DNA from 3 places in the Bacillus swezeyi genome. Region 1 is predicted to be linked to each of the others. Evidence: predicted binding sites of a transcription regulator. Region 1 holds the regulator's gene; each other region holds the start of a gene.
What was found. Region 1 encodes LexA, which represses DNA repair genes until DNA is damaged. Its sites were predicted from a motif close to CGAACATATGTTCG; they were not measured.
Positions count from the first base shown of each region.

Region 1 (10,851 bases):
AGACAGGGCGCATGCTGCGGTGATCGCATTGGATGAGAAGGGGCGGCGCTTTTTATGTGATTTAGGTGACCAATGGCTGAATCCGATCTTGATAGATTTCGAGTCTGAAGATTTTACAGATGAAAAGTTAAGCGGTTTTTTTCCCGCCGCACAAGTTCAAATCAAATCAGCAGCATACCGCATTAAAGTCATTTATCACAGGCCGAATGGAAAAAGCTCGAAACAAGTCTATGATCCGGAACCTGTAGACATGAAGCTTTTTTTAGAAGCGGCGGAATATTCGCAGAATACATTCAAACCGGAGCCTTTGTTAGAATGCAGAATCCCATATCAAGATGAAACTGCACACTGGGAATTCAGCGGCTGGAACAGTCGGCTGAGCACAAGCAGCGGTTTATTTCAGGAAGCAAAGCCGAATTCAATCGAAGGGTGGGCGGAAAAAATCCATCAAATGACCGGCTTCGACAAGAATGTTTTGATCAGCGCATTAGATGTATATCATTCCGCTTGAAGAAATATCTTCTCGTTTCTATTGAAAAAAACTCATTTTATACATATCATTTGGAAAGAGGATAGGAGAGGATAACATGAGCCACTATGATCAACAATACAACGAAATCATTCAAAAAATCATTGAATCCGGGATTTCTGATGAAGAATATCAAGTGCGGACGAGATGGGATTCAGACGGCACACCTGCTCACACATTGAGCATCATGAGTCAAAACATGCGTTTTGATAATTCCGAGGTGCCGATTTTGACCACCAAAAAAGTAGCCTGGAAGACAGCTATAAAAGAGCTGTTGTGGATTTGGCAGCTGAAGTCCAATGATGTACAAACCCTTAACGATATGGGCGTGCATATTTGGGATCAATGGAGACTGGAAGATGGCACGATCGGTTCAGCATACGGCTATCAATTAGGAAAGAAAAACAGAACGGTCAACGGCCAAAAAGTCGACCAGGTGGATTATTTGCTCCACCAATTAAAGCATAACCCGTCATCCCGCAGGCATTTGACAATGCTGTGGAATCCCGATGATTTGGATGACATGGCGCTGACGCCATGCGTATATGAGACGCAGTGGTATGTCAAAGAAGGAAAACTGTCTCTGGAAGTAAGGGCAAGAAGCAATGATATGGCATTGGGCAACCCGTTCAATGTGTTTCAATATAATGTCCTCCAGCGCATGATTGCCCAAGTTCTTGGTTATGAGCTTGGCGAATATATCTTCAATATCGGCGACTGCCATATATACACGCGCCACATCGACAATTTAAACATTCAGATGAAACGGGAGCAGTATGCGGCTCCAAAGCTTTGGATCAACCCGGATATTAAAGATTTTTACGACTTTACGATCGATGATTTTAAACTCGTTGATTATAAACACGGGGACAAGCTGGCATTTGAAGTGGCAGTGTGATGATAACAGGCGGGGGAACCGCCTGTTTTTTCATAAATGAAGGAGGAATCGAATTGGCGAAAAGGCTGGCTTGTCTTCATGCCCATCACTCGAATATTGGATATGCAGAACGTGTGTTTTCTCAATATAATATAGAGCTTGTCCACTTTGTCGATCCAGGTTTGCTGCATCAATTAACGGCAGATCAAACCTTCAATGCTGCACAAAAAGCAAGAGAGCAAATCGAATGGATGGCATCATGCCGTGCAGACGCAATTTTGATCACTTGCACAAATTATATTGCGGTTTTACAGGAGGCGGAATTTTCCATTCTCGTGCCGGTTATAAACATTGATGAACCGTTCTTTGAACAAATCTGCCAAACCGAGAAGCGGCAATTGATGCTTTTTTCTAATCCCGCAACTGTTGCAGGGACAATGGAACGTCTGAATGAATACGCGCGTCAGCGGAAAAAATCCCCGGATGTGGAGTGTATAATTCTTGAACATACTTTCGATCTCATCATGCGTGGATATAAAGAAATGTACGATGCTGAGATCGAGAAACATATAAAGCAAATCGCAAATAACGAAAACAGGCTGCTCTCCGTTGCTCAGTTATCCATGGTTGATGCCGCTAAAGCGGCGGAAAATTCATCATCTGAGATGATCATCAATCCGCTCGATCCGCTAAAACATCATGTGGCAGGTTTACTGAAATTAGAGAGACGGCAGGGGATCGCAGAAAATGAAAAGCTATAATAGCCGCTTTTAAAGGATGGGGGATCGAAAAAACTGATCATCCGTCCTTTTTTTACATGTTTTAGAGGGATTACAGGCATTCACATCCAATTTATAACATAGAAGTAAACTGGATGGTTTGCCCGCTTTATTTTCGAGATGCAGACAAGCCTTCCCGTCCACACTTCAGCGCTCACATTAAAAGAAAGAGGTGTACTTAGAATGGTTCATTCACAAAAACCTTCTGATGTGTCTCTAAATCCCGAATTGAGGTCCCGTGCCAAAGCTGATTTTTTAAAGCATCACAACCGTTTGACGGAAATTGAACATCTGAAAGCAAGGATGCAAAATCTCATTCAGCATGTCGAAACCTCTCAAAGCGTTGAGGTGACAGATGCAAGGGTGACGGCCGAAGGAGAGGCGACTGCACTGTTGAAAGAGCGGCTTGACAAGGAATATCATAAACTGCTTGGCAAAATCACCCGCGAAGTTAATGTTGAAGATTTCGGGGCTGTTCCTGATGGAAGGGATAATACGGAAGCTTTCCGCAATGCAATCGGGAATGGACGAGTTAGAGTGAACATTCCGGCGGGCGAATATCTTGTTCAAGGAATCAAGCTCCCGTCTTGGACATATCTTGTCGGACAAGGCAAAGGTGTCACAATCATTAAACTTCATGAGGACACCCCGGCACATGAATGGGTCATCACGAATGATGATTATGAAAATGGAAACCGTAATATTTTTGTCCAGGGGATGACTTTAGACTGGAATCCGGACAGACAATGCGGAGTGAGAAACCCTGGAGGACAGTTTTCCAGCTGCTTAACGTTTGCAAAAGTCGAATTTGGCTGGATTAAAGATATTGAAGCCGTCAATGCAGGTCTTCACGGAATTGATATCACATCTCCGACATATGATCATTTGCCTGATACGGACTGGACAAAGGACGGCTCCAAGTATATCTGGATCGATAACTGTGTCACATATGGCGCGGGCGATGACGGCATAACTACGCATTACAGCGAATACATCTTTATTTCAAACTGCCATTCTGGAGACCCGCGCGGCACAGAGCACGCCGAAGGCATGTCCAACTCCAACGGTATCGAGATTGATGATGGGTCAAAGCATGTCTGGCTTTTAAATAACGTGACAAGCGGAAACATTCGCGGGGTGGAGGTGAAAGCCCACGAAATGTGGCCGGCTTCCCAAAACGTCCATATTATCGGCCACATATCCTACCGGGATGTCCGCGCTTTTGACCTCCGGCATATCGGCCACCACCAGGCATCAGATCCGGAAAGCACCACAGCATACGATGTAACGCTCATTGATTGTACAGCGGTTGAGCCTGTCTTCAATTCCCTGTATGAGAATGTTACTCCGAGAGCGCTCGTTGTTTCAGCCTATAAGAATATTTATGTAAGCGGATTCACGGCGATCGGAAATCCGGATTACGACTATGGCGGCTATCCTGTTGTGGCATTGCAGTACCGAAGTCAAAACATTACGATCAATGGGATTAAGATTCGCGGATTTAAAAAGGCCGGTGTCGATATTAATTTATCGGGAGGGGCAAATAAAACCGATCATGTCAAAATATCAAACTTTGATTTTTACCATTCCGCTCCTATAGGAATATCGATCGGAGGCGGACTCTATTACGTCAATATTATGAACGGAACAATGATAACAGAAGGCGGGACGGCAGGCATCCAATCGCCGAACAGTCAGGCCGTCATCATCGGGGTTCTGGCGGAGGGGTACAGTGCTGCTGCATCCATTAAAGGTCAAACCTATCAGCAGATGCCCGTCAGTTTAAAGGGCGGCGCCCAGATTGCAACCACCTCCGGTTTTGCCTTTAATCAAACAAGCGCCGTCATTGCCGGAACCGGAGATATTACGGCAAAAGGTGAAAGAAATGCGGTCATCGGAGCTTCGGGCGGTTCAAGCACAGAGGGCTCCCGTGCATTTATCACAGCTTCAAACAATTCCCATATTACAGGCAACAGTGTTTCCAGAACGATTCTGTCCTCTGAAAGCATTACACTGGAAGAGCCGTACACAGTGGCTGGAGGTCACCAGTCAATCAAATGGCTTCTTGACTCCCGCTATGGAAATGGAGCATTTGCGGGGGCAATAACCTCTTCATTAACCGGCTATGGAGAATATTTTGAAAGTGAAAGCGGGCAGTTGATCGATACAGGCACAATCGTCGCCCTAAAAGGAGAAAAAATGGCCCCCGCACAAAGCGGAGATGATTTGCTTGGGGTTGTATCGGAAACAGCCGCTTTTGTTTCGGGGGCATCTAGCTTCACCTGGCAGAGCCGCTATTTGACAAACGAGTTTGGCGGATTGATTTATGAGGAAGTAACCGATATCGAAACAGGAGAGCTGATTCGCCTGCCGAAACAAAATCCAGACTATAACAAGGCTTTGGAAGACGGATACCTTTCACGTGATGCCAGAGATGAATGGCATGTAGTCGGGCTTTTGGGCAGGCATTATGTACGTATTGACGGCACAGTGCGTCAAGGAGATTATTTAGGAGCGCTTAACGGCATAGGGACAAAAGCAGCCGAAGGTTCTTGGAAGGTGATCAAAATAACCGCTCCTTACACTCCTGAAAAAGGATACGGAATCGCTCTCGCCTTAATCAAATAACGTGCGGCATAAAGATGGTCAGAAGAAAAAATATCCATTTTGAAGTGCTCATCCATAAAATGAAGATGTATGACAAAATCAAAGGAGTGATCGAATGAAAAAGCTGATGTACATGTTTTCCGCATTGCTTCTGACCGGAGCCATTTTTACTGTTAAAGCCGATGCCAAAAAAACCGCATCCCGTTCTTCCGATGAACAGCTCAACATGAAACAGCTAAAGGTCAAAGAATATTTTAATGGATATGACGGAACGTTTATTTTGCGAAACATCAAAAACGGTCAAACCTTTGTCTATAACAAAGAAAGGGCTTATAAAAGGCTGACGCCTGAATCCACTTTCAAAGTGGCAAATGCGCTGATCGGATTGCAGACGGGGGCAGTCAGAGACGAATATGATGTCAAGCGCTGGGACGGCATTGTAAGGGAGTTTGATTCTTGGAACCGTGATCATACCCTGGGATCGGGGATGCGCGAATCCGTCATTTGGTATTATCAGGCGATGGCCAGAGACATCGGCAGGGAGCACATGGAAGATTGGCTTCGAAAGATTTCTTACGGAAACCAGGATATAAGCGGCGGAATCGATCAGTTTTGGCTCGACAGCACGCTGAAAATTTCTCCGCTGGAACAGGCGGATTTTATGGAAAAGCTTTATGAAGAATCGCTTCCATTTAACAAGTCCGTGATGAAAACGGTAAAGCGGATGATGATTCAAGAAGAAACAGACAGCTACATACTTTACGGCAAAACAGGCACAAGGCTGTCCGATATGAAGCTGGGCTGGTTTACAGGGGTCATTAAAAACGGCGGCAGAACTTATGTATTCGCCACAAACATAAATGGCATAGGTTCAAATGCAAAAGCCATTACGCACAGCATATTAAAGAAATACCGATTAATAGACGAATAAAAATGTTGAGATGAAATGTCGATCTTTTACACAATCTAAACGTCTTTTACACAAAAAAACCGAAAAGCGTAAACAATCCTCCCTTAACCTGGTGATAAAACCAGGTTAAGGGAGTTTTTTTATGTTGAAGAGATGGACGATTCGATTACTGCTTATTGCGGCTGTGCTGCCAGGGCTTTCTGGAGGTGCTGCATCGTCAACGCAGCATGCAAAAGGAGCTGCAAGATATGATGATGTTTTGTATTTCCCGAAATCACGCTATCCTCAAACAGGGGCGCATATCAGCGATGCCATTAAAGCCGGTCATTCCGATGTCTGTACAATCGAAAGAGAAGGAGCGGATAAGCGGCGCCAGGAGTCTTTAAAAGGGATTCCGACGAAACCGGGATATGATCGTGATGAATGGCCGATGGCGATGTGTGAGGAAGGAGGAAAGGGGGCATCAGTGAGATATGTCGCTTCAACAGATAACCGGGGGGCAGGCTCCTGGGTCGGCAGCAGGCTGAGCGGATATGCCGATGGAACAAAAATTTTGTTTATTGTTCAGTGAAAGCAAAAAAAATGTATTGCTTTAATTTTTTTTCCCTTAGGAAACTTTTTTGTTGACAGTAACTGTAAAGTTAGAGATAATAAGTGTGTAAGCATATTATGAATTCCTCTTTTTCAGGTTCGCCACCCAAACAATGGGCATGGTCTCGAACCTGATTTTTTTGATCAATGCTATGTTAATCAACTATGTTGTTTTTTGATAAAAACAAACAAATATTCTATATTATGATAAAAGACATCTGTTTGGAGGGATTATAATGACGTTAAGAGAACTGATTGAAGAAATTAAAAAGTTAAATTCAGCAGAACAACACCGCTTAAAAGAATTCTTTATCAATTCTCTATCATCCTTTTCAAACAGTGGACCTGTTTTTCAAGAAGTAACAGAACGGAAAAATAAAAATGGCTATAATTGTGTACGTTGCTCTTCTAAGCAAGTTGTGCGTTTCGGTAAGTATAAAGTGAAAATGGGACTAAAAGAAGTTGAACGCCAACGATACCTTGTAAAAATTGCAAAAAGACATTTACTGATGTAATGTCTACTACGCTATACCGTACTCATAAGCCAGATAGATGGTTAGACTTCATTAAATGTATGTTAGAAGGTTATTCTCTTCGAAAATCAGCAGACCTTATTGGTAATGTTCATTATGTCACTCTATTTTATTGGAGACACAAAGTATTGTCTGCTATTAAACAAATGGACTTTGATACATTTTCAGGGATTGTAGAGATGGATAAAACATATTTCCTTTACTCTGAAAAAGGTAAAAGAAACATAGAAGGACGCAAACCTCGTAAGCGTGGAGGTTCATCTAAGTTTCGTGGTATTAGCCACGAACAAGTTTGTGTTTTAATCGCAAGAGACTGCCAAAAAGCCGCTTATTCCGGGGTGCTTGGAAAAGGCCGGATTGTCAAATCTCAATTAGATAAGGCTATTGGCTCTAAATTAACTTTTGACAACACGCTTTGCGCTGGAGGGTTTTTTCTGCCTATGCCAAAAGCAAAGGATTAGAACATTATCGGTTTAAATCGGATAGAACGGAGCGTGTCAAGGGTCTTTATCACATCCAAAATGTTAATAATTACCACAGTCGTTTAGAAGGTTGGATACAACGATTTAATGGTGTGGCAACAAAATACCTTGACCATTATTTGAGTTGGTTTCAATTCTTAGATATTGTTAGTCATCGAAATGATAATGCATCTACTACTAAATGCTTGTAGATTGTTGTTTAATTCCGATTAATAAAACTTATTATTCTTTGAGAACGTATGAATTATAAAATAACAAGCGAGAAAAGAGATGGTACCACTTTGGATAAAAAAAATATAATATTTCACCTTATAGGAGCGTTGGTTTGTTTTATGTTGTTTGTTTTAGGGATGATATTCTCAGACCAATTCCCTCTAATGATTTTAATAGGGATATTAGGGTTTTCTGGATTTTCTTACTTAATATTCAGGATATTTATGAATATAAAAACAGGAACAAATCACAATAGTTGAACATAATTAGTTAAATGTTGTAGTTATAGCAGGGTTTTTCATAAAAATCCTGCTATATATTTAAAATCAACATTATTAGTTAACATAGCTTTGATCAAAAAAAGCCGCCGGTTTCCCGGCGGTTCTGAGTAAGCCCCATGATTAATGAACGGTTCGGAAAACGCCGATCACCTTGCCGAGAATGATCACATTCTGCAGGATAATGGGCTCCATCGTCGGATTTTCCGGCTGGAGGCGGATATGGGTCTCTTCTTTGAAAAACCGCTTGACTGTCGCTTCGTCATCTTCGGTCATGGCCACGACGATATCTCCATTGATTGCGGTACTCTGCTGCTTTACAATTACATAATCTTTATCCAGTATCCCTGCATCAATCATGCTTTCCCCCATAATCTCGAGCATGAAAACATGTTCATCCGGCGGAGCCAGGCGGTCAGGGAGCGGAAAGTACTCCTCGATATTTTCGACGGCAGTAATCGGCATCCCGGCCGTTACCTTTCCAATGACGGGAACGTTGACAACCTGGTTTTTCGGAATGTGAATCTCTTCTTCGGTATCCAGGATTTCGATCGCTCTCGGCTTCGTCGGGTCTCTTCTGATCAGCCCCTTTGTCTCAAGTCTTGCCAAGTGGCCGTGTACGGTAGAACTTGATGCCAGGCCGACCGCTTCGCCGATTTCCCTGACGGAAGGCGGGTAGCCTTTGCGCTTCACTTCTTCTTTAATGAAACGCAATATATCAAGTTGTCTTTTTGATAGCTTCGTCATGATCTGCACCTCAAAACGTCGATTTTAGGTAGATTATAGCATGTTTTTCCTCGAAGTACAAACATAGGTTCGAAAAAAACAATTGACAGAAACATTTGTTCGTATGTATACTGAAAGCACAAAAAGCGAACAAATATTCTGTTTGGGGTGATAGATTTGAATAGGGAATCATTGATTTTCGTCAGTCTGTTTACTGCTGTGATCAGCTTCTGTGTTCTGTTTTTGTCTTTTGCCGGAAAGATGGAGGAAAGCAAGCAATATGTTAAAATAGAAGTTCAAGAAGGAGATACTTTATGGGAGATTGCCGACCACATCGAGGGCGGCAAGTCCGCTGACAAGCAAAAATTCATTGAGTGGGTTGCCGACAAAAACGATCTGCCGACATCTGTCATCAAACCCGGCGATGTTCTGATTCTGCCGGTAACAAAGCAGCATTCTGACCGATATCAGCTTGCAGAAGTAGAGTAAGAAGGATGAGGGGATTTCCATGAACGCGATTATATACACCAGGGTGAGCACGACGAAGGAGCAGCAGGAAACCTCCTTAAAACGGCAGGAAGAGGAGCTTGCATCACTTGCAGCCGAACACGGCATGACCGTTGTAAAAGTCATTTCCGAACAGGCGAGCGGATATGAAATGGACCGGGACGGTGTATTCGATTTGCTTGATGAAATAAAAAGATCAGAAGTGGATGCTGTATTGATCCAGGATGATACAAGGCTTGGAAGAGGAAACGCCAAAATAGCCCTCCTTCACTGCTTATATAAAGAAGGGGTTCGAATTTATACACTCGCACACAGGGGACAGCTGGAACTTTCCGAGGCCGACTCAATGGTTTTGGAAATCGTCGGCATCGTGGAAGAATACCAGCGGAAAATACATAATCTTAAGATTAAAAGAGGGATGAAGAAAGCGGTCGAAAACGGCTACCGCCCGGAAAGGAATCTAAAAAACCAACATGAAGGAAACGGGAGGGAGCGGATTGAAGCCCCGCTTTCAGAAATCATTCGGCTCAGGGAAAACAAGCTGACGTTTGCAGAGATTGCAGCCGTTTTAAGGGGCTTTGGCTACAGCATATCGAAAGCTACCGTACACCGCCGCTATCAGGAGTATAAGAGCAGCCAGCCGGATTCATTTGTTGTCAAACGAGAGCGAATTTAGTAGTATGAATGATAAACAAATCAAAGGAGCATATTATGATTTCCAAAGAAAAAATAGCCAGAATCAATGAGCTTGCGAAAAAATCAAAAACCGGCTCTTTGACGGAGGAAGAAAAAGCAGAACAGCAGAAGCTGCGCCAGGAATATTTGAATGGTGTCCGCGCATCTATGAAAAACACGCTGAAAAATGTGACAATCGTAGATCCGGAAGGCAATGATGTGACGCCGGAAAAGCTCAAAAAGGAAAAAAACCGCCGCCTTCATTAATTTTAGGGAATACGTCAATATCGTATTCCCTTTTTGTGTATAATATTGAAATAAAAGGAGCATAACGAGATCAACCACCATTTTTCAGACGCTTTCTGAGCTGAAATGGTTGTGAAAACTGATGGGTAGATTTATGATAAGAAAGTAGAGTACATACAGGAAGGGGATAAAAATGAAAACGATTGAATTAAAATCTGTCGCAACGATACGGACACTATCCATAGACGCCATTGAAAAGGCAAAATCCGGCCACCCAGGCATGCCGATGGGGGCTGCTCCGATGGCTTATTCGCTTTGGACAAAAATGATGAATGTAAACCCTGAAAACCCAAGCTGGTTTAACAGAGACCGATTTGTGTTATCTGCCGGACATGGTTCAATGCTGCTGTACAGCATGCTTCATTTAAGCGGGTATGATGTATCGATGGAAGATCTAAAGAATTTCCGCCAATGGGGCAGCAAAACACCAGGTCATCCTGAATTCGGACATACTCCTGGCGTTGATGCGACGACAGGCCCGCTCGGTCAAGGAATCGGAATGGCTGTCGGAATGGCGCTTGCAGAACGCCATCTTGCAGAAACTTACAATCGCAGCGAATATCGTGTCGTTGACCATTATACATACAGTATTTGCGGTGACGGGGATTTAATGGAAGGAATCTCATCGGAAGCGGCTTCACTTGCAGGCCACCTAAACCTCGGCCGTTTAATCGTGCTTTATGATTCCAATGATATTTCCCTTGACGGAGATTTAGACCGCTCTTTCTCTGAAAACGTGAAGCAGCGCTTTGAAGCAATGAACTGGGAAGTGCTCTATGTAGAAGACGGGAATAACATCACTGAAATTACAGCAGCGCTTGAAAAAGCGAAGCAGAAT
Region 1 is NZ_CP133085.1:2,139,224-2,150,074, forward strand. Features, by position in the region: gene RBH91_RS10755 (hypothetical protein) at 1-511, shown strand, start outside; gene RBH91_RS10760 (thymidylate synthase) at 588-1,427, shown strand; gene RBH91_RS10765 (hypothetical protein) at 1,475-2,167, shown strand; gene RBH91_RS10770 (peptidase G2 autoproteolytic cleavage domain-containing protein) at 2,369-4,813, shown strand; gene blaOXA (class D beta-lactamase) at 4,908-5,723, shown strand; gene RBH91_RS10780 (NucA/NucB deoxyribonuclease domain-containing protein) at 5,845-6,273, shown strand; partial or broken gene RBH91_RS10785 (IS1595 family transposase) at 6,530-7,558, shown strand; gene lexA (transcriptional repressor LexA) at 7,923-8,546, opposite strand; gene yneA (cell division suppressor protein YneA) at 8,703-9,014, shown strand; gene RBH91_RS10800 (YneB family resolvase-like protein) at 9,034-9,708, shown strand; gene RBH91_RS10805 (DUF896 domain-containing protein) at 9,744-9,974, shown strand; gene tkt (transketolase) at 10,147-10,851, shown strand, end outside.

Region 2 (10,851 bases), 540 kb from region 1:
GTCTGGAGTCAAAGGGATTGTCATGCACTATACGGCTACACCTGGGGCGTCCGCTTTAAATGAGCGGAATTACTTCAATGGCACCTGCATTGCAGATAAGCGGTACGCATCATCACATTATTTTGTGGACAGAAAAGAGGCGCAGTTGATTATCCCCGAGAATGAAGTCGCATACCATGCACATGACAGAAATCGCTGCTATGTCAGCTTTTTAAAGCCGAATGCCAACACAAAGGCTATCGGTGTTGAAATGTGCGTCGAAAAAAACGGCAAGATTCACAGTGAAACTGTTCAGAATGCCGCTGAATTGGTCGCCGATCTGTGCAAGCGCTACGGGCTGTCAACTGACAAAATCGTTCGTCATTACGATGTGACAAACAAAAACTGTCCGGCACCGTGGGTGAGAGATTCAAGCCAGCTGGCGGCATTCCGGAAAAAAGTCGATAACCTGCTTGGAAATAAAACGGTATCGAAAGAAACGGCATCCACGAGCCAGCCGAGCAAATCGACTGGGACTATTCTGAAAAAAGGTTCGACAGGATCGAAAGTAAAAGCGCTGCAAAAACGTTTAATAAAAGCAGGCTTCAAACTTCCTAAATTCGGAGCAGACGGCCATTATGGGGATGAAACTAAACAGGCTATCCTTTCTCTTCAAAAGAAAGCTGGAATTGCGACAGATGGCATTTACGGACCAGCAACAGAAAAAGCATTGCAAGCCATTGAGGCGAAAAAGAAAAAGTCATCTTCAAGCGGTAAAAAATCTTACAAGCTGCCGGACGGCATCTATAAAGTAAAAAAACCTATGATGAAAGGAACAGCCGTCCGGCAGATTCAGGAGGCGCTGGCTGCTCTTTATTTCTACCCGAACAAAAAGGCCAAGAATCACGGGATTGATGGCTATTACGGCCCAGACACAGCGGATGCGGTCAAACGGTTCCAGCTGATGCACGGGCTGTCTGCTGATGGCATTTACGGACCGAAGACGAAAGCGAAACTTGAAGCATTATTGAATTGAAGAAATAAAAAACCCCTCTCTTATTAACGAGGGGGGTTAACTATTTTTGGAGCCGATTAAAGCCCTTCCAGCCAAATCGATTAAAACATAGACAACAAAGAAAATAACGAGCCAACTTATGAAATCAGCCCACATATTGTTTAGGTTCAGCAATCCAACTTTATCTAATCCGGTTTGAATGAACATTGAAATCAATGTCGCAATAAACACATAAATAAACCATTCTTTCACTGTAGATCACTCCTAGATGTTATCCTATAAATTTACAAATATACTTTGTAGTTCCGTTGTAATTTCCCCATCTTTTACAGAACTCATATGAACCCATATCTAAAAGTTTTTTACCTAACCAAGCTAACCCAGCACCGGCTAGAATTTTAAGAGCCCACGCAATAATAGGTAAAACTGTTAGATTGTTTTTCATTTCTTTAATTGCGCTTATTTGTTGATCATGAGTCTCCTTGGCTTGTTCTGGTGACAAAGATTCTAAATAGTTTTTCATTTGGACAGCATCAGCCAATGTAATTCCTGATGCAGTAGCCTTTTCAACATCAAAACTGTACTTATTTGTATCTTTGTCAAAGGTAGATGCTTCATAAAAAGCTAATGCCAACTGTTCAGCTGCTTTTTTATCTTGATAATCACTATTTACCTGTGCAGCTTGAGCTTGCGGAGTGCCAAAAATTGATGCAAAGCCTAAAATTAAACTCAACCCCAAAACAATCATGAACCAGCCCTTAAAACTCCCCACTACACTGTTCATTATATTATTCTCCTTCCACTTATATGTGAATCAATAAGAGCATACCACCACATAACATAATTTTCCACAGTTATAATAAAAATGGTAATAAGGGACCGGGGATTTTGAACACCAGAGATTCTTTAGTTGTGTTCATATGAACTCGAAAGTGACATATTGACTAAAAACCCTCTTTTTTTAAAAGGGGGCATTTTTTTATACAAAACCTCTATACAATTGTTTATAGGTATTGTATAATAAGAGTGTAAGGAGGTGAGGAAATGCTAGACAACATGATAAAAGTCCTTCAAATTATCTTCTATGTTGCTTCCATCGCCTGGATTGCACAGCAATCATCGGATGCAAAGAAGAATAATAAGAAGGACTAGCAAGTGGGGAAGCGAAGCGGTGGCTCGCTCGCTTCCTAATATAATTATAACCAGTCTAGCATATAATATGAAGAGAAGACAAACATACATTTTTTCCATGATTTTATTAAGCGTGGCTGCTATTGGGCTGCGGGAATTATGGACAAGCACTTTCACAACGGTCATCATGGTTATTGTGTTGGCCGTGACCATCTTCACGATCATTAAGGATGTAAGGAGCAGATAAGATCATGGAATATCATTTAAAAAGCCGTCAGGAGGTCGAGGACTTCATCAGGCGTGAAGTCCTGACCACCAAAGAGGCGGCTGAACTGCTTGAGGTGAATCGTTCACGAATGAGTCAGCTGATTAGTGGCGGAAAGCTTATTCCTGTAAAAAAAATGAGCGGGACTAGTCTGTTTCTCCGTTCTGATGTTGAGGAAAAGAAAAAAGAACTTGAAGCCGGCCGGGAAAAATACCGGCCGTATGATGAGTAAAGCCCTTCTAGCTGAACGAAGGGCTTACTTCATTTCTACACCAACAACATCCTCAAATTTAATGAAATTGGTGTCTCCTTTTGAATCCATTACATGGAAAAGCTTGCGCTGCTGGTTTATGTAATGGATTTTTCCTTCTATATAAATGATCTCCCCTGTTTCTGCTCCATTTAAAAAGGGCAGCGGTTTAAATACGGCGAATTGCACCGTTTTATTAAATTCCATGGCTTCGCTTATGATCATTTCCATATCTTCTATTTGAGCCAGGTCAAGCACCGGCTTTTTTACTCTGTTGTGATTGCTTTCTAATTCGCGGAGCAGGCTGACATGCTCCGGCAGCATCATAGCTGTCCATTTGATTGTGCCTCGATCTTTAAGGTTGTCGTCTCTCATGGTGTTCATCTCCTAGAGATGATTATATAGGAACGTTTGTTCTATTTTCAAGTGGTATGTTATGTATAAAAAAATAACACGAAGATAACGAAAGTTCCGTTCAAGGGCGAATAACGGCAACTTAAAACAATAAAAAAATAACATGAACACGAGAAAAAAGCAGGGAACGAAAGGGGATGAAAAACCGCGAAAACCACTTGAAACATGGCTCGCATGATTGCGGACAAACTCCTTGAACAAGAAAAAATCGCTGACGAAATGGTGCTGGTCAGCACCAGGACAAACGGAGAAAAAACGGAAACTTTAAGAAAACGTTATCCAAACGTTTCCTTTCAATCGCCTGAGGAACTTGCAAAACAATGCGTGCTCATCTTCATCTGTGTTCCGCCTATGGCGGTAAAAGAAACGCTCGCGAAAATTAATCCCTTTCTTCAGGAAAATGCGCACGTTGTTTCGATCGCCGCGGGAATGACGCTTGACCGGCTTCACGCATGGACAAACCGGCAAATAACGAGATACATCCCGACATTGACATCTGAAACGGACATCGGCATTTCACTTGTCGTACATAGCGAACGGGTTGCGGAAGACAGCAAGAAGCGGCTTGAAGGATACCTCTCCGCTTTCAGCAAAGTGAAAAACATCTGTGAGAGTGATATTGATGCCGCGAGCAATTTAACAAGTTCGTCCCCGGGTTTTATCGCCGCGATATTTGAAGAATTCGCTCAATCCGCAGTCAGAAACAGCAGCCTGACGAAAGAAGAAGCGTTTGAATTCTTGATTCATTCTTTACTTGGCACGGGAAAACTTTTATTGGAAAAGCAAATGACTTTTGAAGAAACGCTGCAAAGGGTGGCGACAAAAGGAGGCATCACTGCCGAAGGAGCGGAGGTCATTCAAAATGCCATGCCCGGGGTTTTTGATGAGCTGTTTGCACGTACGGGGAAGAAGTACGCAGAAATAAAAGAAGCTGTCCGGCCTTAGACATGAGGCTGCCTGGCCGGGCAGCCTTTTTTGTGCGCTCGACAAATTTCTTTACATTTCCATCCTTATCTTTATTTTCTAAATTTCCCAAGAGTTATTGCAATCCTATTAAAATTCTAATATAATTTGTTAGAATATTCTTAAAATAATAAAAAATTTGAGATGTTTTTTCATAAGGGGGGGTTCTATGAAACTGTATATGTCAGTTGATATGGAGGGGATTTCCGGGCTTCCTGATGATACGTTTGTCGATTCGAGCAAGCTCAATTATGAGCGGGGCCGGGTGATCATGACGGATGAGGCCAATTATGTGATTGAAGAAGCATTTAAAAGCGGCTGTTCGGAAGTGCTTGTCAATGACAGCCATTCAAAAATGAACAATCTTTTAATAGAGCGTCTCCACCCGGAAGCACAGCTGATTTCAGGGGATGTCAAGCCGTTTTCGATGGTTCAGGGGCTTGATGATACATATGGGGGAGCGGTTTTTCTCGGTTATCATGCGAGAGCGTCGATGAGAGGTGTGATGTCGCATAGCATGATTTTCGGTGTCAGACATTTTTACATAAACGGTCAAGCCGTCGGAGAGCTGGGTTTTAACGCTTATGTTGCCGGGTATTACGGCGTTCCGGTCATCATGGTTGCCGGCGACTGTCAGGCGGCGGCAGAAGCGGAGGAGCTGATTCCGCACGTCACGACGGCAGCCGTCAAAGAAACGATTTCCCGATCGGCGGTCAAATGTCTGACACCGGAAAAAGCGGGGCGGCTTTTAAAGGAACGGACGGCTTATGCGATTCAAAACAGGGACAAGGTCAGACCGCTCACACCGCCGGACAGACCTGTGCTGAGCATCGAATTTGCCAACTACGGCCAGGCGGAGTGGGCGAATCTCATGCCGGGCACTGAAATCAAACCGGGAACGACGATTGTCCGCTATCAAGCAAAAGACATATTGGAAGCCTACCAAGCGATGCTTGTCATGACAGAACTTGCGATGCGGACGACATTTTCCTAGGAAGGTGTGATGAAAAATGGCGGGTTACATCATGAAGCGGTTTTTCTCGATGCTTGTGACCATTTTAGTGATTACGACATTGACCTTTGTGATGATGAAAGTGATTCCGGGCTCTCCTTTTAATGAGGAGCGAAACACCAATGAAGCGGTTCAGCGAAACCTTGAGGCTTATTATCATTTAGATGAGCCTCTCTTTGTGCAATATTTGATTTATTTGAAATCGATCATTGCTTTCGATTTCGGCCCGTCGATTAAACAGCCTTCACAAAGCGTGAACGATATGTTGTCAAGAGGTTTTCCCGTCTCATTTGAATTGGGGATGACAGCGCTTGTGCTCGCGGTTTTTTCGGGAATAGCCCTCGGCATTTTCGCAGCTCTCCGCCAAAATGGCATCATCGATTATTTGGCGATGACAATAGCGGTGCTCGGCATTTCGGTTCCGAACTTCATTATGGCCACTCTGCTCATTCAGCAGTTTGCCGTCAACTGGAACATCTTCCCGCCTTCGACATGGACGAGCCCGATGCATATGGTGCTCCCGACAGCCGCTTTGGCGATGGGACCGATGGCGATTATCGCGCGGCTGACCCGCTCCAGCATGATTGAAGTGCTGAGCCAGGATTATATCCGGACGGCGCGGGCAAAGGGGCTTTCTCCATTTAAAATCGTCATGAAGCATGCGCTGAAAAACGCGATGATGCCCATTATCACGATTCTCGGGACACTTACCGCTTCCATTTTAACGGGAAGCTTCGTCATTGAAAAAATCTTCGCCATTCCCGGAATGGGAAAATATTTTGTTGAAAGCATCAATTCCCGCGATTATCCCGTCATCATGGGGACCACCGTCTTTTACAGCATCATCCTCATCGTTATGCTATTTTTAGTCGATATGGCCTACGGAATCCTAGATCCGCGCATTAAACTGCATAAGAAAGGGTGAGATATATGAGCCTCCCAGTTCGTACGGAAAATGACACACCGCCGGGCGGGCATATCCCGAATGAATGGTTTTCGCCTAAGAAGCAGGAAAGGGGTGAAAGCGAATCTGTTGTAAGGCCAAGCCTTTCATACTGGCAGAATGCCTGGCGGATTTTACGAAAGAACAGGCTGGCGATGGCCGGTTTAAGCATTTTGATCTTCCTCTTCGCCATGGCGGTACTCGGTCCGATTTTTTCTCCCCACAGCGTCACACAGCAGACGCTCTCCCAGCAAAACCTGCCGCCGTCCCCGCAGCATTGGTTCGGAACGGACGAGCTTGGCCGCGATGTTTTTACAAGAACGTGGTATGGGGCAAGGATTTCTCTTTTTGTCGGCGTGATGGCAGCTTTGATCGATTTTGCAATCGGTGTTCTCTATGGCGGCATTGCCGGCTATAAAGGCGGCAAAACCGATCATGTCATGATGCGGATCATCGAAGTCTTGCACGGACTTCCATACTTATTGGTCGTTATCCTTCTCATGGTGCTGATGGGTCCCGGACTGGGAACGATTATCGTTGCGCTGACGGTCACCGGGTGGGTCGGCATGGCGCGCATCGTCAGGGGGCAGGTTTTAAAAGTAAAGCATGACGAACATGTTCTCGCTTCCCAAACCTTCGGTGCCAATACAGGGCGGATGATCAGACGCAATCTGCTTCCGAACATGATGGGAGCGATCATCGTCCAGATGACGCTGACAGTGCCGTCAGCCATATTTGCCGAAGCCTTTTTGAGCTTCCTTGGCTTGGGGATTCAAGCCCCCTTTGCCAGCTGGGGCGTGATGGCGAACGACGGTTTGCCCGTTATTTTGTCAGGGCACTGGTGGCGGCTGTTTTTTCCAGCTTTCTTTATTTCATTAACGATGTTCGCCTTTAACGTTCTTGGAGACGGTCTGCAGGATGCGTTAGATCCAAAGCTGAGGAGGTCATGATGTTTGCGAAAAAAAGTACTGGAAGTCGAGAATCTGCATGTTTCATTTGCGACATACGGAGGGACCGTTAAAGCCGTCCGCGGCGTCAGTTTTGATTTATATGAAGGGGAAACATTTGCGATTGTCGGCGAGTCAGGCTGCGGAAAAAGCGTGACTTCACAAACTATCATGAAGCTGCTTCCGAAGTTTTCCGCAACCATTACAGACGGTTCGATCCGCTTTAAAGGAAAGGATTTGCGCCATTTGACTGAAAAGGAGATGAGGTCGATCCGCGGCGCCGAGATCTCGATGATTTTTCAAGATCCGATGACTGCGCTGAATCCGACCTTAACCGTCGGCGATCAGCTGAGAGAAGCGCTGCTGGAGCATCGGACGATCTCCAAGGATGCGGCGGAAAAAGCCGTGCTTTCCATGCTTGAGCTCGTCGGCATCCCGAATCCGAGAGAGCGTTTGAGGCAGTATCCGCATCAATTCAGCGGCGGGATGAGACAGCGGATCGTTATTGCGATGGCGCTGATCTGCGAACCGGAGGTCCTGATTGCCGACGAACCGACAACAGCGCTTGATGTCACCATTCAAGCGCAGATCCTTGAGCTGTTTAAGGATATTCAGCGAAAAACCGGAGTCTCGATTATTTTAATTACCCATGATTTAGGGGTCGTCGCACAGACGGCCGACAGAATCGCGGTGATGTACGCCGGAAAAATCGCGGAGGCGGGACCGCGGAAAGACATTTTTTATCATCCTCAGCATCCGTACACAAAGGGGCTGCTGAAATCCGTTCCAAGGCTTGATCTTGAAGAAGCGGAGCTTGTCCCGATTGACGGGACGCCGCCGGATTTGTTTTCACCTCCCGCAGGCTGTCCGTTTACAGCCCGCTGTTCATTTGTAATGGAGGTGTGTGAAAGGCTGTACCCTGTGAAAACGGAAGTCTCAGCGGGGCATGATGTGTGCTGTTGGCTTCAGGATGATCGGGCAAAGCGGACTGTATTATCGATATAAGTGTTGGATCATATGAAATGGGGGGATTTGATGAAAAGGTTGTGGCGTACTTTGGTCATCGCGGTGCTTTTCGTGATGCTGTTCGGATGCACGGCAAATGAACAGGCTGGACAGGAAGCGGAAAAGAAGGGGAAAGAAGCAGAAAAAGAACAAATACTGAGGCTGAATAATGAAAATGAACCGACTTCATTCGATCCGCCAATCGGCTTTAATAATGTGTCATGGCAGGCGCTCAACAACTTGATGGAGGGATTGACAAGGCTTGGCGCAGACCATGAGCCTCTGGCGGCGTCAGCGGAAAAATGGGACATTTCTGAAGATGGGAAAACATATACTTTTACAATTCGCGAGCAAGCGAAATGGTCCAATGAAGACCCGTTGACAGCGGGTGATTTTGAATATGCGTGGAAGCGGCTGCTTGATCCGAAAACAGGTTCGTCCGCCGCGTTTTTAGGCTATGTTATCGAGGGCGGTGAAGCGTTTAACAGCGGAAAAGGCACAAAAGATGATGTGAAAGTTGAAGCATTGGATGACAAAACACTTAAAGTCACATTGACAAGCCCGCAAAAAGCGTTTTTAAACATTGTGGCCAATCCGGCGTTCTTTCCTGTCAATCAAAAAGTCGCCGAAGAAAATCCAAAATGGCATGAGGAAGCCGAGACTTTTGTCGGGAACGGACCGTTTAAGCTGACAGAGTGGAAGCATGATGAAAGCCTGACAATGGAAAAAAGCGATACGTATTGGGATCAGGATACTGTAAAGCTTGATCAAGTCACATGGGCGATGGTCGATGACAGAAATACCGACTATCAAATGTTCCAGTCGAATGAGCTTGATACATCCTATGTACCGGCAGAAATGAGCGAGAAGCTGATGGGCTCTGATCAGGTGAAAGTCTTCGAGCAGGCAGGGATTTATTTTTACAGGTTCAATGTCAATATGGAGCCGTTCCAAAATGAAAAGATCAGAACAGCGTTCGCGATGGCCGTTGACCAGGAGGAAATCGTTGATTATGTCACGAAAAACGGGGAAAAAGCGGCGCATGGCTTTGTTTCTCCCGGGATGAAGGGGCCGAACGGCAAGGACTTTCGCGAGGAAGGCGGCGATTTGGTTAAATACGATGCAGATGAAGCGAAAAAACTGTTGGAAAAAGGCATGAAGGAAGAAAATTATCAAAAGCTTCCTGCGGTTACATTGACATACAGCACAAAGCCTGAGCATAAAAAAATGGCAGAAGCGATTCAGCAAAAGCTGAAAAGTACGCTTGACGTCAATGTGAAACTCGCAAATATGGAGTGGAACACATTTCTTGAACAGCAAAAGGCGCTGAAATTTCAATTTTCCCAAAGTTCTTTTCTGCCGGATTACGCAGACCCAATCAACTTTCTGGAAAGCTTTCAAACCGATAATTCGATGAACAGAACCGGGTGGAGCAGCAAAGAGTATGATCGGCTGATCAATGCGGCAAAAAATGAAGCTGATGAAGAAAAACGGCATGAGCTGATGCATCAGGCTGAAAAGCTGTTATTTGCCGGAATGCCGATCATTCCGATCCACTTCTATAATCAAGTCCATTTGGAAAAGGAGAATGTAAAAGGCATTATCCGCCACCCGGTCGGCTATATCGAGCTGAAATGGGCCGAGAAGCAATAATCTGCAAGAAACCTTGTCCGCCTGTGGTCTTCTGTGCACCTTTTAGCACAAGAGCCGGGCGGATTTTTCACAAAAGGGGGTAATCTGTGTTGAAAATTGCGCCTCAAGGATTAAAAAGAGGAGATGCGGTCGGAGTGATCGCACCCGCCAGTCCGCCTGATCCCGGGAAGCTTGATGCAGCCGTCCGGTTTTTAAAAGATCTGGGGCTCCATGTCAAAATGGGCCGTGCCGCTGCAAAAAAACACGGCTATTTGGCCGGAAAGGATGAAGACCGTCTGCGCGATTTGCATGATATGTTTGAAGATCCTTCTATTAAAGCGGTGATCTGCGCGTGCGGAGGATATGGCACGGCAAGAATCGCCCAGCAAATCGATTATCGGATGCTGAAAAACAACCCGAAAATATTCTGGGGCTACTCAGATATTACGTTTTTACATACAGCCATCCGGCAGAACGCCGGTCTCATCACCTTTCACGGACCAATGCTCAGCTCTGATATCGGACGGGATGATGTCCACCCGCTGACAAAATACTCTTTTCAGCAGCTGTTTCAACAGATGACGCTCACCCTTACAGATGAGATCACGCCTTTAGAGACGGTTGTGGAAGGAAAAGCGAAAGGGGAGCTGACCGGCGGAAATCTCGCCCTCCTGGTGACAACGCTCGGTACGCCGTTTGAAATTGATGCAAGAGGGAAGCTGTTATTGATTGAAGATGTCGATGAGGAGCCTTACCGAATTGACCGGATGCTTAATCATCTGAAAATGGCCGGGAAATTTTCTGAGGCGGCCGGGATTCTGGTTTGTGATTTCCACAATTGCACACCGAAAAAACGCGAAGAATCACTGACACTGCAAGACATTTTCCAAGACTACATCGTTTCTGAGGGAAAGCCGTCGCTGTCGGGCTTTAAAATCGGCCATTCATCACCGAACATCGCTGTGCCGCTCGGAGCGGAAGCCGTATTGGATGCCGATCAAAAACAGCTGACGATCGAACCGGGTATTTCTTGAAACATAAAAGGAGGTCGGCATGAAAATTACCGATATCAACACATACCGTATCGCTGTTCCATTGAAAAAACCTTTTAAAACCGCGCTTAGAACTGTACATACACTAGAGGCCGTCATTGTCAAAATGTCGGCTGAGAACGCGGCGGCGGGCTGGGGGGAAGCGCCCCCGACCGCCGTCATCACCGGTGAAACCCTTGACAGTATCGAAGGTGCGATCAAAGAGGTGCTCGCCCCGGCGCTGATCGGCCGCAGTTTATTAAG
Region 2 is NZ_CP133085.1:1,595,822-1,606,672, forward strand. Features, by position in the region: gene RBH91_RS07880 (peptidoglycan recognition protein family protein) at 1-1,015, shown strand, start outside; gene RBH91_RS07885 (hypothetical protein) at 1,052-1,246, opposite strand; gene RBH91_RS07890 (hypothetical protein) at 1,266-1,778, opposite strand; gene RBH91_RS07895 (helix-turn-helix domain-containing protein) at 2,377-2,622, shown strand; gene RBH91_RS07900 (YolD-like family protein) at 2,647-3,015, opposite strand; gene proG (pyrroline-5-carboxylate reductase ProG) at 3,220-3,999, shown strand; gene RBH91_RS07910 (M55 family metallopeptidase) at 4,187-5,011, shown strand; gene RBH91_RS07915 (ABC transporter permease) at 5,028-5,954, shown strand; gene RBH91_RS07920 (ABC transporter permease) at 5,960-6,922, shown strand; gene RBH91_RS07925 (ABC transporter ATP-binding protein) at 6,926-7,924, shown strand; gene RBH91_RS07930 (peptide ABC transporter substrate-binding protein) at 7,955-9,577, shown strand; gene RBH91_RS07935 (S66 peptidase family protein) at 9,667-10,590, shown strand; gene RBH91_RS07940 (mandelate racemase/muconate lactonizing enzyme family protein) at 10,610-10,851, shown strand, end outside.
Region 2: a site for LexA is predicted at 3,045-3,058, ahead of RBH91_RS07900 (YolD-like family protein). Genes of this name have one in related genera too.

Region 3 (10,851 bases), 2.2 Mb from region 1:
GGGCTTTTTTTAATTTTAAGATTTTAGAGATTGGTATTCCTACACCAGCTACAGCAGCTAAGATAGCAGCTGTACATCCCCAAAAACCCGCTAATTGGATGTTTGAATCCGAATAAGTATATTTTGATCCTTCTAAATTAAGTTTAATAATGTCGCCATCAACGATTAAATCTAGTCCTGAATCTTTCTCCAACCAATCAAGTATTGAATCGGTACCTTGGTTTATCACCGTTTCAGGTATATTCTCTACAGATTCTAATAGTTTATAAGTATCCTCATGAAAGAAATTTTCATCCGATAGATGATTAGAACTAGTGGTTGTCTTATCAGATGCACTAGCTGTGTTGTATCCAATGCTACTGAATACAAGTGTAACTGTTAATAAAGACAAAATGCATTTTGTTAAAAATGTACCCATTCAAATGATCCCAATGTTATAATATATTTACAGTTCAGATAGAATAGTACCATAAAAAGGATTTATAGTAAACGTTTTAAAGGTGAGGTATTGTGAGATTTCTCAATAATAATTACGTTTTTGCATTAATGCTTATTGGTTTATTAACTCTCATATTTTTCAAGCTGCCACAAGTTGTGTACATTTTAATAAGTTTTTTAGCATTAATAATAATTATTTTTAGAGTGATTGTCTTTCAAAAAAACAGAAAAAAGCAGGAGTAACCCTGCTATGAAAGCATCTATGAGTTTTATATTTGGAGCTTTAGGCGTAATAAAAATGGTGACTGTTAAAGAAAATTTTTTCTCCTTTTGTGACAACAATGGTTTTGATTGTTCTTGCTATTGTTGTTTTCACATTTGATGAAATGTGGAAAAGGCTTTTTTGTGAGAACCCCTAACGGTAGTCAGAACACTGAAAAGTCTGCTTTTTGATATTTGATCAAGGAATGTTAAAAGTTCTGGGTCATTCAATACGGAGGGCAATATCTACGTTTTCAAAATCAATATCAAAGCTTACGGCTTCCTCAAATGAATGATCATTTCTTATTTTTGAATCCCTAGTATTTGACATAGCATTTAGGAAACTCTTGAATTTTTGAGGGTCAAAATTAGTCATTGTCTACTTAACCTCCAAATAGTTTGGCATATTATAACTGTAATGAAAAGACTTTGAAAGAGAGGAAAGGATGAAAAAGTTTTTAAGTGGTTTGCCTGATTTAACTGAGAAAGACATCCGACAAAAGCTGGCCGCGGCCGGTTTGACAGGGGACCATATCAGGCAGCCTCTTTCCACACTCAGCGGAGGTGAGCGGGCAAAAGTCCGACTCGCAGAGCTGATGCTTACAAAAAGCAACTTGCTCATCCTTGACGAACCGACGAATCACCTTGACATATCAGCTAAAGAAGCTTTAAAACAAGGGCTGCAAAACTATAAAGGAACGGTTTTGCTTGTATCCCATGATCCATCCTTTTACCAAAACTGGGTTTCACACATTTGGCAGATTCAAGATTGGACCCGAACATAAGAAAAAGCCGGCCCCCCGAGGCCGGCTTCCGTGTGCCGCATTCGTGGACAAGCCTGCATTTCGGTACCCACGTTTAAGACAAGAACGCCGCCGTCATCACGTTCTATGAAAGCCCGCTGTTCTTCCTAAGCTTCAAGGATTTTTAGGCCACGTTTTAAAAGACGACAAAATCCGGGCTTATTTTGACAATACAAGCTCTTGAATGGCGTGAGCGACGCCGTTTTCATTATTTGACTTCGTTTCATAATTTGCAGACGCCTTGACCTCAGGTATGGCATTTCCCATCGCAACTCCGCAGCCTGCCCAGTCGATCATTGTCAGGTCATTGCCGTTGTCGCCTATCGCCATAACCTCTTCTTTTGCGATACCTAACAGGTCTGCGAGCTGACGGACGGCATTTCCTTTACTGGCCGCCGGATGAAGGATTTCGTAAAAGAACGGAGAACTTTTCACCATTGTATAACGTTCCTTTACTTCCTCCGGTATTGCGGCGATCGTCCGGTCCAGCTTCTCCGGCTCATCAATATACATTGCCTTTGGCGCCAGTATATCTTCCGGTATCTCCTCCATCGTCCGAAAACGGAGCGGCACTTTGGTGACGTATGATTCATATACTGTATACGGACTGATTTCACGGTTTGGCGTATACAAATGAGATGAGTCAAAAAAGTGCATCGGCGTGTCAAGCGTTTGGCTGAGCTCATATAAAGATGTCACATCTTCATAGCCAAGCGTGAGCTCTGACACGACCTCCTGTGTATGCGTATTTTGAACAAGCGCACCGTTATAGGCGATGACATAATCGCCATCTTCATTTAAATTCAGCTCTTCTAAATAGCGGCTCACTCCGCCGAGAGGGCGTCCGGTGCAAAGGACGATCTTCACACCTTTCGTTTTCGCCGCATGAAGCGCGTTCCTCACTTCCTCCGTTACTTCATGAAGGTCATTCAATAATGTTCCATCCATATCTATCGCGATTAGTTTGTACATGTTCCACTCTCCCTGATTAAAATCGTGCTTGAAATCATACCTCTGACCTATTTCTTCTTTATTTTATCACAGCGCTTAACTTTTATTTTTCTTCATGATTTGGAACGACCAAATGTCCTTGCAGAACAAAAAACAACCTCTCGCGAGAGGCTGTTTGCATGGCTTAAAATATCTCTTGAAGAATGGGGTCTTCATCAAGCAAGCGGAGCGCTTTTTCGCGATATGCCTTTTCATGCAAGTACGTAAAGCGGTTTGGCTTAACGGTATGAGAAAGACGGATCGCTTCGCGAAACTCATTTTTATCAAGATGAAGCGACTGTACATAGTCGAAAAAGCCTGTCCTAGTAAACACCTTTTCAATCCGCTCAGCCCGATGATTCTGTACATGGGCCATTATATAGGTGGCCACCCCCACTTGAATGCCGTGCATTTGCGGTTTTTTTGAGATTTTGTCAAGCGCATGGGATACGAGGTGCTCTGAACCGCTGATAGGCGCGCTGTTCCCGCTGATTTCCGTCGCGATCCCGCCCATGGTTAATGAACTGACCAATTCTTTTAAAAAGATCGGCTGCTTAATATCCTGCATCGGCGTTCTGACAAAGCTGTTGACCGCCTTCTTGCTGAGCATAGATGCAAAAGCATTCACATCGCTGACTCCTTGCTGCTCTTCGAATTCCCAATCATAAAGGGCTGTAATATTGGACATCAAGTCACCGATGCCAGCTAAAATAAAACATTCCGGTGCCTTTTGAATGATATTCAAGTCAGCAATAATCCCGTATGGAACCCGCGCCGGAACCGTTGTTTTTTTACCCTCGACTTGAAGCGAACAATTGCTGCTCGCAAACCCGTCGTTGGATGCCGATGTCGGAATGCTGATGAACGGAGTTCGTTTGGAAAAGGCGATGTATTTTCCGCAATCAACGACATATCCCCCGCCCATGGCAATCATGACATCATAATTTCCGATTGAAAATGCTTTCTGAATCAGCTCCTGAATATCAAGGCTTGGAGCCAGTTTAACGGCTTCGACTTTGACCTTTTGAAAAGCAGCTTTTAATGAGTTTTCATACTGCTGATATGAAAACTCATCAAAAAACATCACGGCCTTGGCAAACTGGTGCTTTTCCAATATCGCCTCCAATCGGCCAAGCACGCCTTCACTAATATCCAAAACCGCGGGAATGGCTATACTTGTAACCTGTCGCGGCATTAGACGATCAGCCCTTTTTGTTTGAAATACCGTTCGATATCCTCGAATGTCTCAACTGCTACAAACGGCACATCCTGCTCACGCAATAAATCCTGGAGCGCGTCTTTTGCAAACGTAACATCCGCAAATTTCGCCGGATGGGAATCAGGCTCGCTGTCACCCGCAAAATAAATCATTTCATACTCTTCTTTCAGCTTCTGTATCACCTTTGATTTATCAATGCCATAGCGTTCAGAATAGTGCCAATGATTTTCATCAATTGTCATATGGACGTTGTCTTCTTTAAAAAAGCCTTTATTTGAATACACCTCAACATCTTTGATGCCATATTTCTTTAAAATATAATGAATATAATAATCTGTTCCTGCGCTTAAGATGAAAAAGTCGCCGCCATTTTCCTGGACATGCTGAATGAAGTCTGGTACATACTCATCAATCGGGATGGAATGGATGTCATCGATGATGGTTTGCTCGCTTTGATTGATTGAAGCAAAAACGGTGCCTAGAAACTCAATATCTTTTAATTCCTCTGCTTTCCATTTCTTAAACAATTCACGGCCTTCGGGAAAATATTTATTAATCACCATCCAGTAAAAATCCTGTTTGGAAATCGTTCCATCAAAGTCTGATACAAATGCCCATTTCTTCATGCTGCATACCTCTTTTCTATGGTATTTAAAAGATTAGATTCATTATACAGAAAGTTTGTGAAATATTGAACAAGATAATATTTCTTTTTTGTGTACTTTATTTCACAAGATGAACATTCTTGCCTGACTAAGAATCATAACATGTTTATGATTCTTTCTCCGTACTCTGTTTTCCTTTTTCCGTCACCGCAAATTTTCGTTTCATAGTCTTGATGTTTTCCGCCTTTCGACACCTTAAAGCAGACCAGTTGTCATCTATTGCGATTTGCCGGACAGGTTTATAGCCTTGATCTGCCAGCAGTCCGGCCGCCGTGTCACGGCTGCAGTCTGATTCCTTGTATACTTTAGACGATTTTTTCGGGCAGCAAAGCCAAAACAGTCCATCCTCGACCAGATGATGTTCCGCTTCTCTGGCTGATGCCTGCAGCTTTTCATTTGTTGCACCAAAAACTTGTACAAAATCATATGTGCCATCTCGGGACGATGATGTACGCCGCCTTGAAATGAAGCCATGATTTCACCATAGGACTCCGGCGCATGCATAATGAGCACGGGCTGTCCAAAGTCCTTAAACCGGATGTGCTTCTGCCATCTCTTATCCACCCTTTTGTGTTTATAGTAACAAATTATCCAATACAACAATAATCATACAAAGAAAAAAAGTGATAGACGAATGAGGACTTTTTCTGCTATATTTACATTGATAATGCGAATCATTATCAATTGAAAAGTTAGTATGCTTTCTATAATCAGGAGGGTCAAGTGAAAAAGAACTTATTTATTATAGGATGGGTTATGCTGTTATGTTTAGTGGTCAGTGCATGCGGCAGTGCGACGCAATCAAGTGATAATGGAAGCAATGAAAAAGCCGGCGAAGATGCGACAAGAACCTATAAATCGACGCGCGGAGATGTCGAAATTCCCGCACATCCAAAGCGTATCGTCACTGACTTCTATGCGGGTGAATTGTTTTCGGTCGGTGCAAACGTAGTCGGCTCAGGCTCATGGTCTTTCACCAATCCGTTTTTGAAGGATCAGATGAAAGATATAACCGATTTAGGCGACCCGATCAACGTCGAAAAGGTCATGAAACTGAAGCCTGATTTAATCGTCGTCATGAAAGATGACAATTACGACAAGCTGTCTAAAATCGCGCCAACCGTTGTTGTTCCTTATAACACGGCGAAAAACATTCAGGAAACGGTGAAGATGTTCGGCGATATTGCAGGCGCCAAAGAAGAAGCCGATCAATTCCTTGCTGACTTTGAAGAAAAATCAAAAGCCGCCCAGAAAAAAATCGCCAAAGCGGTCGACAAAAATGCCACATTCGGCATTTATGAAAACACAGATAAAGGAAAGCTTTGGGTGTTCAATGACAACGGCGGCCGCGGCGGACAAGCCGTTTATAACGCACTCGGCTTAAAAGCGCCTGAAAAGATTGAAAAAGACATCATCAGAACAGGCGAAATGAAAGAAATTTCTCTGGAAGTCTTGCCCGAGTATACTGCCGATTATATGTTCGTCACAGATTATAACCCGAACGGTGACAGCAAAACACTCGACAAGCTGAAAGAGTCTTCCATTTGGAAAAACCTTGACGCCGTCAAAAACAACCGTGTCTTCATCAATGATTTTGACACGTTCTATCCGTACGACCCGATCTCTGTCAGCAAGCAAGTTGATTTGATTACGGAGATGCTGGTGAAACGTGAGAAGGAGATTCAGAAAAAATAGAGGCTGGAATCTTGATTTCCGGCCTTTTTTAATGTTTTCTTGCCTGCATGTTTGATCGTTTCACAGCAAAATTGAAGGTGAAGAAGAAAGGAATGAAGAATAGGATAAACATCAATATTTGAAACAATAACTCCTTTAAATGAAAAGGATATGAAATGTCTTGAAACAGAAAAGATAATGCCCTCCAAACGATAAAGGCTGGCAGCACCGTCTTTAAGCGAAGCACCATATTCCTTAATATCCTTTACTCGCCATTCTAAAAGAATAATAGCCGCTTCCGATCATCAATAGAAATCATCAGAATGGTACTCGGTATTTCATATGCATAGGAGTGAAAGAAGAACCACAAATCCCATTTTTTGCTCCAGCTGAGCCGTTCTCTCTTCTTTCATCATTTCCCCTCTTTTCTTACAGTATTTTGAGCCTGTTCATTTCCACTGTTTTCCATTTATTCCGAATAGAAATATATGAACAATAAATACAGGTGAAAACAAATGATATCATTATAACCAGCATGAGATATCAGCTTGACTCCGCTTCAATAAAAATTCCCTCTGCCTCCGTTCCACGTGAAACAAGATTACTTTTTCAGGAGAAATGAAAATGGAAGGCACAAAGCAAACAATATTGGTGGGAAGGCGACGGACAGCTTTCGATTAAAACATTTTCAAACGGAAAGGCGTTTTATCGGACACATAACGGTTTTTTTGCAGTTGAAGAAGATCGATTTCTGCTTCTTAATAAAGGGCATTATACGATTTCGATCGAAGAACAAACCAAAGTCGAGTCTTTCTGTATCTTTTTTAAAGACGGTTTTGCAGGTGAGGTGAAGCATTCTTTGATTGAATCCGCCGATCAGCTTCTTTCAGACCCATACAACAGTCAACCTTCTTTCCACTTCTATGAAAAAACATATCCAAGTAACCGTATAGCCGCTAAAGGATGGATGGAACGCTTTCCAACTAAATACTTGGACAACTTTTCGTTGGCTTGAATTAGGCAAACAAATAGCATTTGATGAACGAGTCAAACAAATGCTTGTTTCTGCCTGTCGAAAGTCAAATCACACCACAGTAGAAATGTTGAGAAGTGCTTAACTAATATTAGACGTATATTTATTGCTTCCAGGAAGTTTCTTGATTTCATTCCAGGCTTCAATCGCTTCTTCACGACTTTTTCCTTGATTTTTCGGGTCAGCAAAAAAGTCACGTATGAATTGATTATATTCAAATTGAGGTGCAATGTTTTTCTTGTACGAAGGGTCTTTCTTTCGTTCTTCTTCCTCATACCAAGCATCCACTACATCACGATATGTTTTTCCGACATTGTTTTTAAAATAGTTTTGGATATAGGTGGAAAAATGAAATTTTGGGATAACTGACTTAAAAAATGCTCTTACATTTTGGCTACAACGATGGTTTTTTGTAATAACTGTATCAAGACTTAAATCTACTTGAGGTTGCATCTTCTTATTCGCTTTAGATTTTCTGGTAGGTTTTTTTATCTCCCCTGTCCGAAGAAATGTTTCAACCCTATTGGAAATCTCTATTTTAGAACCAGAAGCACTTATTCCATTTTCTCTACAAAAGGATTGTAATTCTTCCTTTAACCAGTAGTAATCTTTAAAACTTTCTACACTTATATCTTTAGTTAGACTAGGTCTCATAAATTAAACCTCCATATTTAACTATCCCTATTATAGAACAATTGTTCTTATAAAGCGAAATATAACTATAATCAAAAACAACAAAGTTTACGAAAACAGCCTTCGGAAAAAAGTGATATTGGATAAGAAATGCTAAAGAAAAATGGATATGATGAAGTTAAAGACAAGCAAGGGAGAGATGGTCGATGAGAATCCAAAAGGTTGGACAAATCGGGGTGCCTGTTCAAGATTTGGACCGGGCGGCGAGATTTTATCAAGATGTATTGAGCCTGTCCCTTTTATTTCGGACAGACGGCATGGCTTTCTTTGAATGCATTGGACTTCGCCTTCTGCTAAGCCTTCCGGAAAAAGACGAATTTGCCCACTCCAGTTCTATCATCTATTTTCAAGTTGAAGATTTGGCAGGATCATATGAAAAATTGACGGGTAAAGGCGTCTCCTTCCTCGGTAAGCCGCATATTGTGGCCAAAATGGAGCAAACGGAAACGTGGATGGCATTTTTTAAAGATACCGAAGAAAATACCCACGCTTTGATGAGTGAAGTGTTAATATCAAAATGAAAACAGCTGATCACTTCAGCTGTTTTTCATTTTCCCATCATCACAAGCGGATGGACAGGAACGATTCAATTCACAGGCGGCGCATTTACCTTTCCGGCTTCTTTTAACAAGCTTAAAAAGCGTCCATGCCGCATATCCGAAGATAAGCGCCCCGATCGTAATATTAAAAAGCATGCTGCCACATCCTTCCTTATGAAAATCCAAGCAGTCTGCCGCCCTGATAAATCAGGAACGCGATGGCATAAGCAATCACCAAGCCGTAAGCAATGGACAAGAACATCCATTTTTTCGAGTTCGTTTCTTTTTTAATCACGGCTACTGTCGCCAAGCAAGGAACATATAAAAGAACAAAAGCCATGAATCCATAAGCGGCCAGCGGTGTAAATTGTTGTGCCATCATGCCTTGCAGCTGGGCTTCAGGCACAAAATAGATAATGCTCATTGAGGCGACGACGACTTCTTTTGCAAGAAAGCCCGTTAACAGCGACGCGGCTGCCTGCCATGTACCAAACCCCAGCGGCATCAGCAATGGAGCAAGCACACCGCCAATCATCGCCAAAAAGCTGTCATCCATCTCAACACCCGTTCCGCCCGGTCCCGTATAGGATAAGAGCCAAATGAGGACAGACCCGCCAAAAATATAGGTCCCGGCTTTGCGGACGAATCCTTTTCCTTTTTCCCATGTCGAGCGCCATAATGTGCGGGCTTGAGGCAAACGGTACGGCGGCAGCTCGATGACAAAGAATGATGTTTCTTCTTTCAGCTTTGACGATGATAAAAATTTGGCCAGCGCCAATGCCGCCGCGATTCCAAGAACATATAAGGAAAGAACGACTAAAGCCTGATGCGCCGCAAAAAAGGCCCCTGCAAACAAAGCGTAGACCGGCAGTCTTGCCGAGCAAGACATAAAAGGTGTCAGCATAATCGTCAGCAGCCTTTCCTTTGGCTGTTCAACGGTTCTGGCTGCCATGACGCCGGGGACATTGCATCCAAAACCGATGATTAACGGAATAAATGCTTTACCATTTAAACCGATCGCCTCCATCAGACGATCCATCACCATCGCGACCCGCGCCATATAGCCGGAATCTTCAAGCAGTGATATAAAGAAAAATAAAATAAAAATCTGCGGCACAAATACTAAAACACCGCCCACACCGGCAATGATGCCATCGAGAATCAACGCTTCGATAAACGGGCTGGCTCCCATCGCGGTCAATCCTGAAGCCGTCCACTCCGTCAAGGGGCCGCCGATAAATCCGTCAAGCGCATCAGACAACGGAACGCCGAGCCAGTCAAATGTCAGCATAAACATGAGATACATAAATGCCAGAAATATCGGAATTCCCAGTACTTTATGCGTCACAACGGCATCAACACGCTCAGTTAACGTCTGCTTGCGATCTTGTGGAAATTGAACAGAAGACGATGCCACATCATCGATGTACTGTTCCCTGACATTGTAAATATGCTGATGCAGAGATTTCGCTATGTTTTCTCGGATGAGGCGTTCTTCAGCCGTCTGGCAAATCTCTTGTAATCTTGCTTGCTCAACCGTTGATTCCAGCTGTTCCTTCATTTTTGAGTTGCCTTCTAAATATTGAAGGGCCATCCAGCGCTTTTGTACGCCGGGACGATCCGGTATGATGGAGGCCAGCTCGCTTATCGCCTGCTCCAATATGCTGCCATAGTCCATCCTCAACGGCTTTTGCCGTTTCTCTTTCTGTGATAACAGATGACGGCTGAGTTCATCACACCCTTTGCCGCTGCGGGCTACAATGGGGATGACGGAAACGCCCAGTGCTTCCGACATGGCCTCGTGGTCAATGAAAATGCCGCGCTGCTTGGCCACATCTGTCATATTTAATCCGATCGTCAGCGGATGTCCGAATTCAAGCAGCTGCACCGTTAAATGAAGATTCCGCTTTAACTGTGAAGCATCTACGATATTTAACACTTCTGTAAACGATTCTTTTAATAAAAAATCGGTGACAACCCCTTCATCACGCGATAGAGGACTCAATGTATAAACCCCCGGCAGGTCGATCATCATTCCTTGTTTATGGCGGAGCATGCCCACTTTTTTCTCTACGGTTACACCGCTCCAGTTTCCCACATATTCATAGGAGCCTGTTAACGCATTAAATAATGAGGTTTTTCCCGTATTCGGATTTCCGAAAAGTGCAATTTCCTGGCGGGTCATAGCTTTTCAATCCTTATTTGTTTCGCATCATGCAGCCGTATACTGACGCACTGCCCGCCTGTTTCAAACATGCACGGACCGCCAAACGGCAGCTTTCGCTTCACACAAATTTCCGCGTCCTCTTTCATGCCGAGATGAATGAGCCTCCGCTGTACCAATTCATTCACTTCTGAAAAATCTATGATTTTTGCTTTCTCTTTTTGTCTTAAATCTGCTAAAACCATCGTCGATGCCTCCACATCTGAAAATGAGAATCGTTATCATACTATGATTATAGGTAACAAGTCACCTTTTAATAGAACTGACATGTGTCAAAATGAGAACAATTTAAACAAAAAAGCGAAACATCAG
Region 3 is NZ_CP133085.1:4,419,836-4,430,686, forward strand. Features, by position in the region: gene RBH91_RS22020 (hypothetical protein) at 1-418, opposite strand, end outside; gene RBH91_RS22025 (hypothetical protein) at 923-1,075, opposite strand; partial or broken gene RBH91_RS22030 (ATP-binding cassette domain-containing protein) at 1,167-1,484, shown strand; gene yidA (sugar-phosphatase) at 1,662-2,474, opposite strand; gene RBH91_RS22040 (iron-containing alcohol dehydrogenase family protein) at 2,638-3,687, opposite strand; gene RBH91_RS22045 (MtnX-like HAD-IB family phosphatase) at 3,687-4,337, opposite strand; partial or broken gene RBH91_RS22750 (DUF3052 domain-containing protein) at 4,483-4,880, opposite strand; gene RBH91_RS22050 (iron-hydroxamate ABC transporter substrate-binding protein) at 5,100-6,071, shown strand; partial or broken gene RBH91_RS22755 (AraC family transcriptional regulator) at 6,682-6,996, shown strand; partial or broken gene RBH91_RS22055 (IS1595 family transposase) at 6,994-7,168, shown strand; gene RBH91_RS22060 (DUF6434 domain-containing protein) at 7,165-7,737, opposite strand; gene RBH91_RS22065 (VOC family protein) at 7,923-8,297, shown strand; gene RBH91_RS22070 (FeoB-associated Cys-rich membrane protein) at 8,313-8,471, opposite strand; gene feoB (ferrous iron transport protein B) at 8,488-10,500, opposite strand; gene RBH91_RS22080 (FeoA family protein) at 10,497-10,724, opposite strand.
Region 3: a site for LexA is predicted at 7,772-7,785, ahead of RBH91_RS22060 (DUF6434 domain-containing protein). Genes of this name have one in related genera too.